3 regions of the Priestia sp. P5 genome follow, and region 1 is predicted to be linked to each of the others. Evidence: riboswitches for the same ligand, from Rfam matches in the RefSeq annotation. Region 1 holds a riboswitch; each other region holds the start of a gene.

Region 1 (5,260 bases):
CCACTTCTTGCTGCGCTAAAATAATCATTAGAGCATTAATCGAAGAATCGGTTACATAATCAGCTACTTTGCTAGCATAATCTGATTGAATACTGTCCAGTAGCGCCAGCAGGCCAATAATTTTTAAAAAGCTCTCTTGTTCGTCAGCCGTTAACTGAGGGAACTGCTTAATATCTTGACCCATATTAATTTCAAACGGCGTCCAGAAGTTAGCTAGCATACGTTTGTATTTAGGGAACGCCCATGAAAATCGGACGTCATCCCAGTTTAGAATATTTGAGCTCTTGCCGTTAATGATTCCTGTCGAACGGTTCGGAGCTGTTTCGTTCATTAATTCTCGTTTTAACATGCTTGTCATCAATTATTCACTCCTTTTAACTATGACAGCTTTCACATTCTTCAATGACTTCACTTGATGTTGAACGTACGTAGTAGGTCGTTTTTAACTTTTCTTTCCATGCCGTCATATGAAGATCCAGCAGCTCTTTTGCTCGGATATCATTTTGCACATATAAGTTGAATGAAATGGATTGATCAATATGGCGCTGTCGCTTGGCGTTTTGCTTAATGCTCCAATGCTGATCAATTAAATAAACGGACTTATAATACCAGTTTGTTGCTGGCGATAAATCTGGTGCCGTCACTGGGATTTTATAGTTTTTCTTTTCCTCTGAATAAAACTTACGAAAAATCGGATCAATACTTGCAGTAGAACCCGCGATAATAGATGTTGATGAATTAGGTGCTACAGCCATTAAGTATCCATTTCTTATCCCATTACTTTGAACTTCGTTACGCAGTTCACTCCACGCTTCGCTTGTGTATTTACGTGTTTCAAAATAAGCGCCTGACTCAAAATCTGAGCCTTTAAATAATGGATATGCGCCTTTTTCTTTAGCTAAGTTCATGCTTGCCTGTACGGTTAAGTAAGCAATTTGCTCATACAATTCATCGCAGTATGCTACCGCTTCATCTGTTTCCCATGCTATTTTCTTTAAGGCAAGCAAATGGTTCCAACCAAATGTACCAAGCCCTACTGCGCGGTACTTTTGGTTTGTTAGTTTTGCTTGAAGTACGGGCAAATCATTTAACTCAATAACGTTATCAAGCATGCGTACTTGAATTGGAATTAAACGTTCAAGCACATCTTCAGTTACGGCTCTCGCTAAGTTGATAGATGAAAGATTACATACAACAAAATCGCCCGGATTCTTTGTAATAATAATTTTTCCGTCTTCCGTAATTTCCTCTGTTACGACCGTTGTGCTTTGGTTTTGCGTAATTTCTGTACATAAGTTGCTGCAGTAGATCATGCCATCGTGGCGGTTTTGATTAGCTCGGTTAACCGTATCACGATAGAACATATAAGGCGTTCCCGTTTCAAGCTGCGAAAGCATAATGCGCTTGAAGATTTCAATAGCAGGTACTGTTTCTCTTGAAAGCTGTTCATTATTTACACACTCAGCGTAACGAGTGCGGAACGAACCGCTGCCTTCTTCTTCATCGTAAAAATCTTCTAACGAATAGCCCATCAGCGTACGAACTTCGTGAGGATCGAATAAGTGCCAGTCTTCACGTGCTTCTACTTTTTCCATAAACAAATCTGGCAAACATACGCCAGTGAATAAATCATGCGTGCGCTGGCGTTCGTCACCATTGTTCAAACGCGCGTCTAAGAATGAAAAGATGTCTTTATGCCATACGTCTAAATATACGGCAATAGCTCCTTGTCGTTGACCTAGCTGATCGACACTTACAGCCGTATTATTTAGTTGTTTCATCCATGGAATTGTTCCTGATGATACGCCTTTAAAACCTTTTATATCACTTCCTCGGCTTCTAATATGACCGAGGTAGACACCAATTCCGCCTCCATTTTTACTAAGCGTGGCCAAATCTGTATTGCTATCATAAATACCGCGTAAGCTGTCATCAATCGTATCAATAAAGCAGCTAGATAGCTGTCCGTAGCTCTTTCCTGCGTTTGAAAGCGTTGGTGTGGCAACTGTCATATATAGACTAGAAAGCGCCCAGTACGCTTCTTTTACTAATGCTGTTCGATTTTCTTTCTTTTCTTGAGACATCAGCGTCATAGCAATGATAAGAAAACGTTCTTGCGGTAATTCGTATACGCGCTTATCATGTGATGTCGCTAAATAGCGATCTGCTAATGTCAACAATCCAATGTATGTAAATAAACGATCGCGTTCAGGAATAATGACTGAAGCAATTTCATTAATTTCTTCTTCTGTATATGTTTTTAATAGTTGTTTATTATAAATGCCGATTTTTGTTAGTTCTTGAATAAGCTGATAAAATGAACCGTACTTCTCTTTTTTATCATAACCTCGGTTGTCCGCTGCTTTTCGATATAGTTCGTTTAAGTATACGTCTGCCGCTACGTACGTCCAATCTGGTTCTTCCATTGAAATACGCTCTAAGGCTGCTAAAATTAGGACGTTTGCAACCTTTTCGTCCGTCATATTTTCCTTTACTGTAACAGTTTGAATAACCTTTTCCTCATACAAAGAAAAATCAAGCTGCGTAAATTCTTTTTTTAAACGTTCAATATATGCAGTTAATTCATGTAGAATTGTAGGCTTTAATGTATTCACCATAAATATGGCTCCTCTCTTCACTTCAAAATAAAAAATCGCTCACCGTACCTCGGTGAGCGAATAGAACGAAGATAGAAGAAGACACTAAGTCTTTTCTCAATCCTCGCTCTACCCTCTCACCTCCCGAAGAAGATAAAACGACATAAAAAAGGCAGGTCTCCTGACTTATGCTTCTTTTTACTTTAAGGCCTTCCCATGATGTTTACTCACAGTGGATCTCCTTATTTCATCAGCATTCACAGTTGCGGGGACAGCTTTGGATTTTCACCAAATTCCCTTTTAAGTCTTTTTATCAGACACCTTTTTCACTGGAAAACACAAAATATAGTATTTTATTATTGTTTAACAAACAACATATTGTGTTATGTTATAAACACATTATATAGGACAACTTAGAAAACTAGCAACCTATTTTCAAAAATAATTTTGTTTTTTACGATAAAATCCTTCGACTTTTTTCATCAAACTATTCCATCATAACATGTTTTGACACGCTTGATGGAACAATGTGCTCTTTTTAAAAAATTTGTCCTATTTTTCTACTAAACATTGACAACCTCAATAAAAAAACCGTTTTTCATAAAAAACGGTTTTTAATTATTTGTATTCTTTTTCAAATGCTGTGATTGTTTTGATAAAATTTTTATCAATATCGTATCCTATCCCCGGTTTTTCCTTCACCTTTATTACTCCGGCTTCCACCTCTACTTCGGGCTTAATAATATCTTTTTCCCAATAGCGAGACGACGCAGAAATGTCACCTGGTATCGTGAAAGAAGGCAGTGTGGCAAGGGCAATGTTATGAGCTCGTGAAATCCCGGCTTCTAACATTCCTCCAACCCAAAGTCTTACACCATGCTGGGCGCATAAATCATGAATTTGCTTTGCTACGGACATTCCGCCAACTCGACCGATTTTCACATTGATAATCTTACAGCTTCTTTGTTCAATTGCATGACGTGCATCTTCATAGCTCACAATACTTTCATCTAAGCAAATCGGCGTCTTCATTTGCTTTTGTAACAGTCGATGATCAAGGATATCATCAGAACTTAACGGCTGTTCGATCATCATTAAATTCAATTCATCTAGTTTCTTCAACGAATTACTATCGCTTAACGTATAGGCTGAATTGGCATCAGCCATAAGAGGAATGCTTGGAAATTCATCTCGAATTTGTTTTAGTAACCCATAGTCAGCACCCGGCTTAATTTTCACTTTAAAGCGCTTATAACCATCTTTCATGTAAGTTTTTATTTGTTCTTTCATTATGGAAATATCATTTAAGCCAACTACCACTCCAGCTTCTACAGCAGACCTTACTCCTCCAATTACTTCAGATAACGGCTTGTTTTGCCGCTTTGCATACAAATCCCATACAGCACAGTCTAAAGCTGCTTTAGCCATGTTATTTCGCTTTAGAGGTTTGAATAACTTTTGAACATCCTCTGGTTTTTGAAGCTGATGATGAAGAAGCGAGGGAATTAAAAAATCGTCTAACATATGAAAACATGTCTGAATCGTTTCTTCCGTATACCAAGGAGATGAAAAAGCAACGACTTCTCCCCACCCTGTAAATCCTTGTTCATCTTCTACTTCAAGCAAAATCAATTCTCGATCCTGCACTGTACCATAGCTTGTTGAAAAAGGAGAAAGAAGCTTCATGTCAATTTTATAAAGATGTACTTTTTTTATAATCATCGATTAGCTCCCTTTCTGTATGAACGATGATAGCTTCCGGCGTATGATTTTATTAGAAGCCGTTCGCGGCAGCTCCTCTACTCGAACGAAATACTTTGGAAGTTTGTACTTTGCTAAAAATTGTTGAATGTGTAAAGATAATTCTTCATCTGAAACGTCTTCGTTTACAACAATACATGCAGCTGGCACTTGTCCCCATTTTTCATCAGCTACTCCCGTTACACCGGCCTCTTTAACAGCGAGATGCTTCAACAAAACATTTTCAATTTCAGCTGGATATACATTTTCTCCACCTGAAATAATAAGGTCTGAACGTCTGTCTAACACATATAGAAAGCCTTCTTCATCCACTTTCCCGATATCTCCTGTATAGAACCAGCCTTGTTGAAGGGCTTTTTTAGTAGCTTCAGGTTTATTTAAATATCCTTTTGTAACATTTGGACCTTTAACAATGATTTCTCCTGCTTCACGTGTTTCATTTCCATTCTCATCTACAATTTTCATCTCACACGGAAATAATGGTTTACCTGCTGATCCCAGTTTTCGCAAACTATCTTCAGGTGAAAGCGTAACGAACTGTGAAGATGTTTCTGTCATTCCATACGTTTGATAAACAGGAATTTCTTTATTCACACAAGCCTCTAAAATAGTAAGCGGTGCGGGTCCTCCTCCTAAAAGCATGCAGCGAAACGTATGCGGATATTTCCGTTCCCCTAACTCATCGAGCATATTGGATAGCATGGAAGTGACAACCGAAATAATTGTTACCCCTTTGTTTTCAATCGCTTCATTTACTGCTCCTGCTTCAAATCGTTCTTCTAAAATGATTTTCATTCCGTAAAAAACGCTCCGCATTAAAATAGATAAGCCGCTAATATGAAACAAAGGAACCGCTATAAGCCAGCAGTCTTTTTCATTTAATCCTAAATTAAGTGCTGAGC
Region 2 (5,260 bases), 1.3 Mb from region 1:
GTTAATTTTAATTTCGTCTATCATCTTTCTTTTAGGCTCCATCGGTTCCGCGATTGCACCAGAGGAAATTACGTTAACGATTGCGCGCGTCTTTTTAGGTACAGCAGTAGGAACGGCTTCTTCGTTAGTTCCTGCCTATATGTCAGAAATCGCACCTGCACATATTCGCGGAAAGCTTTCAGGTTTAAATCAGCTAATGATTGTAATTGGATTATTATTAAGCTATATCGTAGCCTTTATTTTTGAGCCGGTTCCAAACAGCTGGCGACTTATGCTTGGCAGTGCCGGTATTTTTGCGATCGTTTTATGCATCGGAATGATCAAGCTTCCGGAGTCACCTCGCTACTTAATTAAAAACGGAATGGCAGATAAAGCGCGTGAAGTACTGCGCACGCTTCGTTCCTCAGCAGCTGAAGTCGAAGCTGAAGTATCTGAAATTGAAAGCGTAGCTGTGCATGAACAATCAGGCATTAAACAGCTGTTTCAGAAAAAGTTTCGTCTAGCTTTAATTATCGGTGTCGGAATGGCAACTTTTCAGCAGATTCAAGGCTCAAACTCAATTGTTTATTATGCAACAAGCATTGCCCGTCAAGTTGGTTTAGCGCCACAGGTAGCTGCTGGTTTTACGGTCATTGTTGGGGTAATCTTTGTCGTGACAACACTTATTTTTCTGCAGTTTGTTGATAAATTCAACCGCCGTACCATTCTTACAATTGGCGGAGCGGGAATGGCTCTTTCCTTTTTCACACCGGCTATTCTTGGAGCAGTAGGCGTTAATGAATCCGTCGTGAACTGGGTTACGTTAATTGCACTTTGCTGCTTTATCCTGTGCTATGCGTTTTCTTGGGCGCCGCTTACGTGGATCATTGTAGGAGAAATTTTCCCGCTTTCTGTACGCGGAATCGGTGCTGGGATTTCATCTGCTTTTAACTGGACAGGATCGCTTGCAGTAGGGCTTGTATTCCCAATTTTAGCTGATCAGTTTAGTTTGGGCGTTATCTTTTCAACGTTCGGGATCATTTGTATTCTCGGATTATTCTTCATACGTTTTGTAGTTGTTGAAACAAAAGGACGCAGCCTAGAGCAAATTGAAACGGACATGGCAGCTCGTTCTGAAAGAAATTCTTTAAGTCCGGTTGAGCGTAATAAATATGTTTGATTGTCGTAAATGTTTTAATTGTAAGGTGCTGAGATAAAAGTATTTTAGCTGAAGTGAAAAACGAACCACTAATCAAAGTGTTTGATTAGTGGTTCGTTTTTTTATGGTGAACGCAGGTTTCAGCTGTTTCATTTCTTCTAGCAGTTGATTGGAGAGCAAGGCGAAGCCTTGCACGGAAATCAACTGCGGGGCAACAAGCGATTCAGCTCATGTATCCCATTTGCCTTTAGATTAGATTCATTTCGTTATGTCTCAACCTCTTTTGGGAAACCGTACGAAACCTTGTAGCAGAAGGCTCAGTCAAACGTTATAATAGATAATGAATGATGATATATTCTCTATATTTGTCATATATTTGTATTACATATGTAATTGAAGAAAAACATTCACTTGATATACTGTTTAATGACTTAACTTTATCTCAAAATTTACAGTGAAATGCCTGTTTATAGAGGCTTAGAACATACACAGCAAATGGAGGAGCTACAATGGCAAACGAAAAGATGCAAGAAGGACTTGATCGTTTTATTAAGGAAGATTTAAATGACCTTTTAGGTAGACTGTTCCCTTTAATGGATCGTGAGTGTGCTGAGGAAAAGAGAAAGCTTATCGAAACAGCGGTAGAGTACATTTATTCGTCAGGATATCACCAAGGAGCAAAAGACTTGATCGAAACACATCGAAAAGATGATTACAAATTGTTAAGGCAAAAATTAGCGTCAACGCCTCCTAAAAACTAATTTTTTTGAAATTTCTTTTGACAACATAAATGTAAGGTGTTAAGATGACTCTACATTCAAAATATTATAAATAATTAAAACTCTTATTGAGAGAGGCGGAGGGACTGGCCCTGTGAAGCCCGGCAACCATTTAACAGTCTTGTTGAAAAGGTGCTACATCCTGCAAAGCGTACAGCTTTGAAAAATAAGAGAGGATTTCATAGATACTATGCCTCTCTATTCATGATAGAGAGGCTTTTTATTTTATGTGAATATGTTTTGAATGAACAATTTTATAAAAATGCATCAGGTGCTGTGTAACGAATGTACGCAGCTTAAAAGGGAAGACCGGTGAAAAGCCGGCGCGGTCCCGCCACTGTAATGGGGAGCAACTTATTAACCACTGTTTCATGTTGAAATGGGAAGGGATAGGAAGCGATGAACCTAAGTCAGGAGACCTGCCTGTTGTATGCACTTAAGCTCTACGGGATATAGAGAGGAGTGAGGAATACGTGTTGAGAAAAACAGGCTATCTCAACTTTAGTTAAGTATGCGTATCATCTCTCTTTTCATTTCGAAAAGAGAGATTTTTTAGTTTACCGATAAAAAATATACAGGGAGTGGAAAAAATGAGCAGTGTAAAAAGTTCAAACTTAGGTTATCCAAGAATTGGTGAAAAACGAGAATGGAAAAAAGCGCTTGAGCAGTTTTGGGCAGGAAAACTAGAGAAAGATATCTTTTTGCAGGAAATTGAGTCTCTTCGTCTGGGGCATCTGAAAAAACAGCGTGATGCAGGAATTGAATTGATTCCAGTCGGCGATTTTAGCTTATACGATCACGTGTTAGATACAGCCGCTATGTTTGGTCTAGTGCCAAAGCGCTTTGATTATGACGGAGGGCCGGTATCGATTGAAACGTATTTTGACATCGCCCGAGGAACAAAAGGTGCGGTAGCCTCTACGATGATAAAATGGTTTAACACAAATTATCACTATATCGTACCGGAGCTTGAGGAATGTACGCCGTCACTTGTAGAAAATCGCCCGCTTCAATTTTACAAAGAAGCAAAACAGAAGCTGAATATTGAAGGCAAGCCCGTGATCTTAGGTCCAGTAACATTTGTGAAGCTGTCAAAAGGATATAAAAAAAGCGAGTTTAAAGAAGTAGTTAAACAATTTGTTCCGCTTTATGCAACTATCTTAGCGGAGCTGCAGGCAGAAGGAGTAGAGTGGGTGCAGATAGATGAGCCAATTTTAGCTACAACGCTATCAAAAGAAGACCTGGCGCTGTACAAAGAAGTCTATCAAACTTTGAAAAAAGCGGCACCGAATGTAAAAGTCATTTTGCAAACGTATTTTGACAGCGTTGATCACTATAAAGAAGTTGTGTCTCTTCCTGTTGAAGGAATCGGCTTAGATTTTGTACATGACCGAGGAGAAAATCTCACTGCGCTTAATAAATATGGTTTTCCAACGGATAAAGTGCTGGCAGCGGGAGTGATTGACGGACGAAACATTTGGCGTGAAAATTTGGACGAACAGCTTTTAACGATCAGTGAAATTGAAGAAGCCGTATCAAAAGATCGTTTGATTCTGCAGCCTTCATCAAGTCTACTACATGTTCCCGTTACGGTGAAAAATGAAGAAACCATTGAGCCAGTGTTAAAAAATGCGCTGTCTTTTGCAGATGAAAAGCTAAAGGAAATCACGCTTTTAACAAAAGCGGTGCGGCAAGGAAAAGAAGCAATAGAAGAAGAAATAAGCGTAAGCAAACAGGCAATTCAAGCATTAAATGGATCATCTTTTCGAAATCATCAAGACGTGCAAAAAGAGCTGAAGCAGCTGCACAGCTATAAAGCAGAGCGACAAGCGCGGTTTGACGTACGTCAACGCGTTCAGCAAGAAGCGTTTCAACTGCCGCTTCTTCCCACGACAACGATTGGAAGCTTCCCGCAAACAAAAGAAGTGCGAAAAGAGCGTTTAAAGTGGCGTAAAGGCGAGTTAAGCGATGAAGCATATGAAGCGTACATTAACGAGGAAATAAAAAAATGGATTGAAATTCAAGAAAACATCGGCTTAGATGTCCTTGTGCACGGAGAGTTTGAGCGTACGGACATGGTTGAGTACTTCGGTGAAAAATTAGGAGGCTTTCAGTTTACGAAGTTTGGCTGGGTGCAATCTTACGGTTCTCGCTGCGTGAAGCCGCCGCTTATTTACGGAGATGTATCGTATGAGCAGGCGATGACGATCAAAGAAACGGTCTACGCACAGTCTCTAACAAATAAGCCGGTTAAAGGAATGCTGACGGGTCCGATTACGATTTTAAATTGGTCGTTTGTGCGTGATGATATCCCGCGCTATGACGTCGCAAATCAAATTGCGCTTGCTCTTAGAAAAGAAGTAGAAGCACTTGAAAGTCAGAGCATTTCAATGATTCAAGTAGATGAACCGGCACTGCGTGAAGGACTGCCGTTAAAACGAGAAAACTGGAACAGCTACTTAAACGCTGCGGTGTATGCATTTAAACTAGCCACGGTATCGGTGCAAAACGAGACGCAAATTCACACGCATATGTGCTATTCAGAATTCGAAGAGATTATTGATGCCATCAAAGCGCTTGATGCCGACGTGATTTCCATTGAAACGTCTAAAAGCCACGGTGAATTAATTTATGCGTTTGAAAAACATACGTACAATCAAGGAATCGGACTTGGCGTGTATGATATCCACAGCCCGCGCGTACCGAAGCTTGAAGAGCTTCAGCGAAACATTGACCGCGCTCTGCAGGTACTTGATCCTGCATTGTTTTGGATTAATCCCGACTGCGGCCTTAAAACAAGAGGAATCAGCGAGACGGTTGAAGCTTTAAAAGTGATGGTTGAGTCTGCAAAACAAACCAGACAAAATTTATTACAAAACGTTTAATGATAAGAAATTAAAGACCAAGCAGTGTAACCGCTACACTGCTTGGTCTTATGGGATTTTAAAAGGCCAAAAATATCCATTGACACTTCCCGTACATTTTTGTATCTTTTTAAAGGTGTTTTTAAAATCAGGGAGGTACAACATGAGTAACAACAGCACGCAGCACGTTAAAATTGTAACAGCGGATCCATCAGCGCTAGGTCTATTCGGACTTGCCATGGTAACACTTGTTGCATCGTTTCAAAAGCTTGGGGTAACCGATGGTGTTTCATTGGTATTGCCATGGGCGATTTTTTTAGGCGGAATAGGACAGTTAATCGCGTCTATGCAAGATTTCAAACATAATAATACCTTCGGCGCAACTGCTTTTGGTGCCTTCGGGTTATTTTGGCTAGGTGTAGCTATGACATGGCTTATTCAGCTTGGAGCATTTGGGGAAGCGCTCGCAAAAGAAGCGG
Region 3 (5,260 bases), 2.1 Mb from region 1:
AATGTTATCAACTATTTCAACAATGTCATCAGGCGCTATGCCTTCCGCCACAATTTGACCTGAATGCGCGTTGCGCCCAACCGTTTTAGCTCCTAAAAATAAGTCAAACGCACCTTTTCTATAGACAATGCCGATATCTTCTTGAACAGCACCGTAACAGGCCATACCGCATCCATTAATACCAAGCTTCAGCTCTTTTGGCATGTCCATTCCACCGAGGCGCTTTTGTAATTCTTCCGTATGTGGGATGGCGTCGCTTTTTTCTCCATCACAAAAATCACACGCTTTAATTGTAAACACGTCTCCGACCGGAGATAATAAAAAGGAAGCTGCTTGAAGTTTTTCAATGATCACATCTGGATGAGCCGTTGGAATTTGCAATTTAATTTGATGATCAGGCGTATACTCCATCGTACCTTTTTCACCAACAACTTCTGCTAGTGTTGTCATTTGAACGGGCGTAAACTTCTTATTCGCAAGCCCTGGACTAACCGCCACTTCAAAAATAGACTCTATTGGCTGATGTACGACCGGAGAAGTAGTTTCACCTAAAATTGCTTGAAGCGCTTCTTCTGCAAGAGCTCGTGAAGCTGTTTTTTCTTCTTTTTTATTCTGAACAGCTTCAATAGCTGAAGCCGTTTGCTGTACAGTCTCCTCTTGATCAAGAGCCCATGGTTCTGCTTCTTTTCGAAGTCGCTGATGCGGTCTTAGCGGCTGTTCCGTTTGATTGAGGGTATATTTCCGCTGATACCCTCGCGGTGTAATCATCAAATCGTCATAAAAGAACGTAGATGAATTCCCAACAACAACGGTAGTCAGCATGCCAATTTCATGGTTTAACATATCTTTTAAGTTGGTCATTACGACTTCTTCACGGTCACGATAAGCGCTTTTCACAAGACCAACAGGCGTATCAGGAGAACGGTACTTTAATAGAATCCTTTGCGCTTCAACAATTTGTCTTGTTCGTCTTCCGCTTTTTGGGTTGTAAAAAGCCACTACGAAATCTGCTTGTGCAGCTGCTTCAATTCTTTTTTCGATTAGCTCCCAAGGCGTAAGGTGGTCACTTAAACTAATCGTACAAGCATCATGCATCACGGGCGCTCCAAGGAGAGATGCGCATGAATTAATAGCCGAAATGCCAGGAATTACTTCCATCTCTACGCCCGTTTCTTTTTTCCAGCTTTTTTCAATCAACACTTCATACACAAGGCCTGCCATTCCATATACTCCTGCATCTCCGCTTGAAATGACAGCTACGGTTTTGCCCGCTTCAGCTTGCTTTACAGCTTCTTGTGCACGGCTTACTTCTTCGGTCATTCCTGTACTAATAATTTGTTGATTCGTTAACAGTCCTTGAATTAATTCCACATAGGTTTTATAACCAATGATCATATCACTTTCTTGAATGGCTTCTCTTGCTCGCTGTGTGATATGCTCAAAGCTTCCTGGACCGAATCCAATAACTAGTAGTTTACCTTTCATGCTAGCTCCTCCTTTATGCGTTACTTTTTACTTTGTCAATTCCTTCTATGGAGTCACTGTTTTCTGGAGAAACGAAACCATTTTGATCATATTCATAAATAAGCGATTCCTTTATACTGCAGCCCCCTGCTAAATGCTCTTCAACAATTCGATGAGCTACGTTTTCAGTGACCTGCTTGTACCAATCTCCTGAAGGGTACACGATAGCTACAGGAGCATCTTTGCATCTTCCGTTACAGCGCGTGCGGGTTGTATGAACCGCTTCATCTAGATTCAGTTCGGTCACTTTATTTCGAATAGCCTGCGTGGCTTCTTCTCCACCTTTTCTCATACAGCTGCTTCCATTACAAATCAATACGTGATGCTTTGTTGCATTCAAGTTCCAAGTCGTCACACTCATTCTCTCCTTTACTAAAAAAACGCCTCTATCAATGATAGAGGCGCAGAAAATTCAAACTAAGTTTTTGCACTTCCACCTATATCCCGTAGGGTAAGCTTCGCATTAGAAAAAGGCTGGTTTCCTGACTTCGATTCATTACTTGATTGCGCCTTCCCGAATACAGTGGCATATGCAATCAGCTCCTCTTCACAGTGGCGGGTACCGCGCTGGCTTCACACCAGACTTCCCATTTAACGCAATGTGGTCATTGCGCACCTTTTTTGCACGATATGTAGTTTTAGGATATGAGAAAAACCCGCTTCGCTAATATGCGAGCGGGTAAAACGTCAGAATAAGAGTGTACACGAATGCCACTTTAAGCCAACGTTTCCCTTCCCGCTCCCCGGAGAAATAGAAACTTCACAATAAAGACAGGTCTCCTGACTTGTGTATCATTCTACTTGAGAACCTTCCCGTGATTTTTTCACAGTGGTTATACTCGTTCGTCCACACTTACAGTTGCGGGGACAGTACTGGTCTTACACCAGTTTCCCTATTAAGCCTTCTTGGCATCTTTACTGTTGCTGTTTGATATATATGAACCTTTTAAACTATCAGAATAATAGAAGTAACTACCATATCATAGCGTACATTTTTTTTTATTTCAACTCTATTCTTTTCGTAAGATACAAGAAGCTATAAAAAAACAAGAGCATAAAGTCAGCTCTTGTTTTTCATTATATAGCTACTAATGTTAAATGAGGATCATTATAATACACGACTTCTGAAAGAACTTTACAGCCATTTGTTTTTGCAAAAGCTTCTCTCGCCTGCGTTTCAGTTTCAAATTCAAACATTTTCATTTCTTTTCCAGCATACACCGTCAGTACCCACATGAAAAGATTCGCCTCCGATTATTGTAGTGATCGCTATATCCACATTATGACGAAAGCATTTCCTTTTGAAAACCCATTCTACAAAACTTGTCACAAGAAACTTTTAAAAATTTAAAAACATTTTAACTTCTGTAAATGAACAAAATGTACAAAAGGTTGAAGTAGTATTATACCTCTTTAAAAAAGGTGCTTTTTTACCAACTGTTGCTTCACCAGTAAAAAAATATATAGTATTTATTAAAAAAAGAAGCCGGACAGTCGGCTTCTTTTTTAGGAAAGGAAAGTACAGACATCACAGTCCCGTCCCGCTCTTTGTTCTGCATAAAAAATACACTAATTAAATATTCCTTTCTTAAAGCAGAACCATGTTTGACTGCACATAGTGGTGAAGAAGCTTATACGTATGGTTCAATGAATCTTGATGCGTTCTCTCAAACGCATGAGAAGAATCAATTCCTGGACCAATTAAGCCGTGTACGATGTCATGCCCCGCACGAATAGCAGCGGAAGCATCTGATCCGTAAAACGGATAAATATCTAATTTATACTGAATATCATGCTGCTTAGCTAGCTCCACCAAATGCTTTCTCAAACCGTAATGATACGGTCCGCTTGAATCTTTTACACAAATAGACACGGTGTATTCATCAGTAGATTGTCCATCTCCCATAGCACCCATATCAACCGCTAAGTATTCTACCGTTTGAGGCGTAATGTTTGAATTCCCTCCGTATCCAATTTCTTCATTATTTGAAATGAGAAAATGCGTAGTGTATGGCAGTTCGATCTGTTCTTCTTGAATTGTTTTCATGAGCTGAAGCAATAAAGCTACGCTTGCTTTATCATCGAGATGACGAGATTTAATAAAACCGCTTTTGGTTATTTCTACACGGGGATCAAACGAAACAAAGTCGCCGACTTCAATTCCAAGGCTGCGAATATCTTCTGCGCTATGTACTTTTTCATCCAATCGAATTTCTATATTTTCTTGATTTCGCTCAGCTTCCCCTGCATCTTTATACACATGAACAGAAGTTTGATGCATAAGGATGGTTCCTGTAAATACTTCTCCTGATGAAGTTTCAATTTCACAATATTCTCCTTCAATAGAATTGTAGCGAAACCCTCCAATCAGGTCGATTTTCAGACGTCCACTAGGTTTGATTTCTTTTACCATAGCACCTAATGTATCGACATGAGCCGTCAGCATGCGGTGATGATCTGTATCTTTACCGGGAATAGTAGCGACTAAGCCTCCTTTTCGATTGCGATACGTTTGAATATTTAGCTCTTTTACATAGTCTTCGACAAATGAAATCACCTTTTCTGTATTTCCAGAAGGACTGGGAATCGAAACAAGCTTTTTAATTAACTGAACAGTTTCCGTCATTATGACACTTCCTTTGTCTCTCATTTCTTTTATTTTACCATATGTTTCAAAAAAGATAACACGCAGCTCCAAACAAAAAAGCCGGGCAGCTGCCCGGCTTTTTTGTTTTAAGCTATGTTTGATTTCTTTAATTTATTTGTATAATTTAATGATTTTTGCTTATCAAACTCGCCTTCAGACTTGGACATTACAATTGCAGCTAGAGCATTTCCTACTACGTTAACTGTGGTACGCATCATATCAAGAATGCGGTCAATTCCTGCAATAAATGCCATGCCTTCAAGAGGGAAGCCCATAGATTCAAGCGTAGCAAGTACAACTACAAACGATGCCCCTGGTACACCAGCCATTCCTTTTGAGGTTAACATTAGCACAAGAAGGAGCTGAATTTGATCCATAATGGAAAGGTCGATGCCGTACATTTGAGCAATAAACAGCGATGCCAGCGCCTGATAAATGGTTGAACCGTCTAAGTTAAACGTGTAGCCTGTTGGAATAACAAACGATGTAACCGATTTAGAACAACCGAAGTCTTCCATCTTTTTGATAAGAGATGGTAAAACGGCTTCTGAACTTGCCGTTGTAAAAGCAAGAAGCAGCTCGTCTTTTAACACTTTTATCAGCGTAAACATGCTTGTTCCAGCCATTTTAGCGATAATTCCAAGAACCACAAGCACAAAGAAAATCATGGTGAAGTAAACGGCGAACACTAATTTTCCTAATGGAATAAGTGATCCGACACCAAACTTTATAATATTAACACCAATAAGTGCAAATACACCTACTGGAGCAAATTTCATCACCAAATTAGTTACCCAAAACATTGCATCCAAGACGCCTTCAAAAAAGGCTAAAACAGGTTTTCCTCTCTCTCCAATCGAAGCTACGCCTACACCAAACAGTACGGAAAATAAAATGATTGGTAAAAGATCGCCTTCTGCTACCGATTGAAAGACGTTTGTCGGAACAATATGAAGAAGCTCTTGAGCAATCCCTGTACTTTCAGACGTTTTTGCCGTTGCCTCATATTGAGAAATATCGCTTTTTTCAATATGCCCCATATCAACCCCTGCACCAGGGTGGAATAAGTTCGCGGCAATAATCCCCACT

Evidence for each region. A riboswitch is a leader RNA that binds a small molecule or an ion and turns the genes downstream of it on or off. The one in region 1 is predicted to bind cobalamin.
Region 2: another riboswitch for cobalamin. It lies ahead of metE (5-methyltetrahydropteroyltriglutamate--homocysteine S-methyltransferase); the one in region 1 lies ahead of MMB69_RS00085 (ribonucleoside-diphosphate reductase subunit alpha).
Region 3: another riboswitch for cobalamin. It lies ahead of MMB69_RS11470 ((2Fe-2S) ferredoxin domain-containing protein); the one in region 1 lies ahead of MMB69_RS00085 (ribonucleoside-diphosphate reductase subunit alpha).

Annotation. Positions count from the first base shown of each region.
Region 1 covers NZ_JAKWFJ010000001.1:16,023-21,282, reverse strand. The annotation lists gene MMB69_RS00090 (ribonucleotide-diphosphate reductase subunit beta) at 1-358, opposite strand, end outside; gene MMB69_RS00085 (ribonucleoside-diphosphate reductase subunit alpha) at 375-2,618, opposite strand; cobalamin riboswitch at 2,752-2,937, opposite strand; gene menC (o-succinylbenzoate synthase) at 3,216-4,319, opposite strand; gene MMB69_RS00075 (o-succinylbenzoate--CoA ligase) at 4,323-5,260, opposite strand, start outside.
Region 2 covers NZ_JAKWFJ010000001.1:1,294,666-1,299,925, forward strand. The annotation lists gene MMB69_RS06905 (sugar porter family MFS transporter) at 1-1,159, shown strand, start outside; gene MMB69_RS06910 (hypothetical protein) at 1,648-1,899, shown strand; SAM riboswitch class I at 1,980-2,090, shown strand; cobalamin riboswitch at 2,170-2,358, shown strand; gene metE (5-methyltetrahydropteroyltriglutamate--homocysteine S-methyltransferase) at 2,508-4,802, shown strand; gene MMB69_RS06920 (acetate uptake transporter) at 4,945-5,260, shown strand, end outside.
Region 3 covers NZ_JAKWFJ010000001.1:2,120,567-2,125,826, reverse strand. The annotation lists gene cobJ (precorrin-3B C(17)-methyltransferase) at 1-1,485, opposite strand, end outside; gene MMB69_RS11470 ((2Fe-2S) ferredoxin domain-containing protein) at 1,499-1,879, opposite strand; cobalamin riboswitch at 1,980-2,159, opposite strand; cobalamin riboswitch at 2,278-2,456, opposite strand; gene MMB69_RS11465 (hypothetical protein) at 2,602-2,760, opposite strand; gene MMB69_RS11460 (M42 family metallopeptidase) at 3,113-4,150, opposite strand; gene MMB69_RS11455 (cation:dicarboxylate symporter family transporter) at 4,258-5,260, opposite strand, start outside.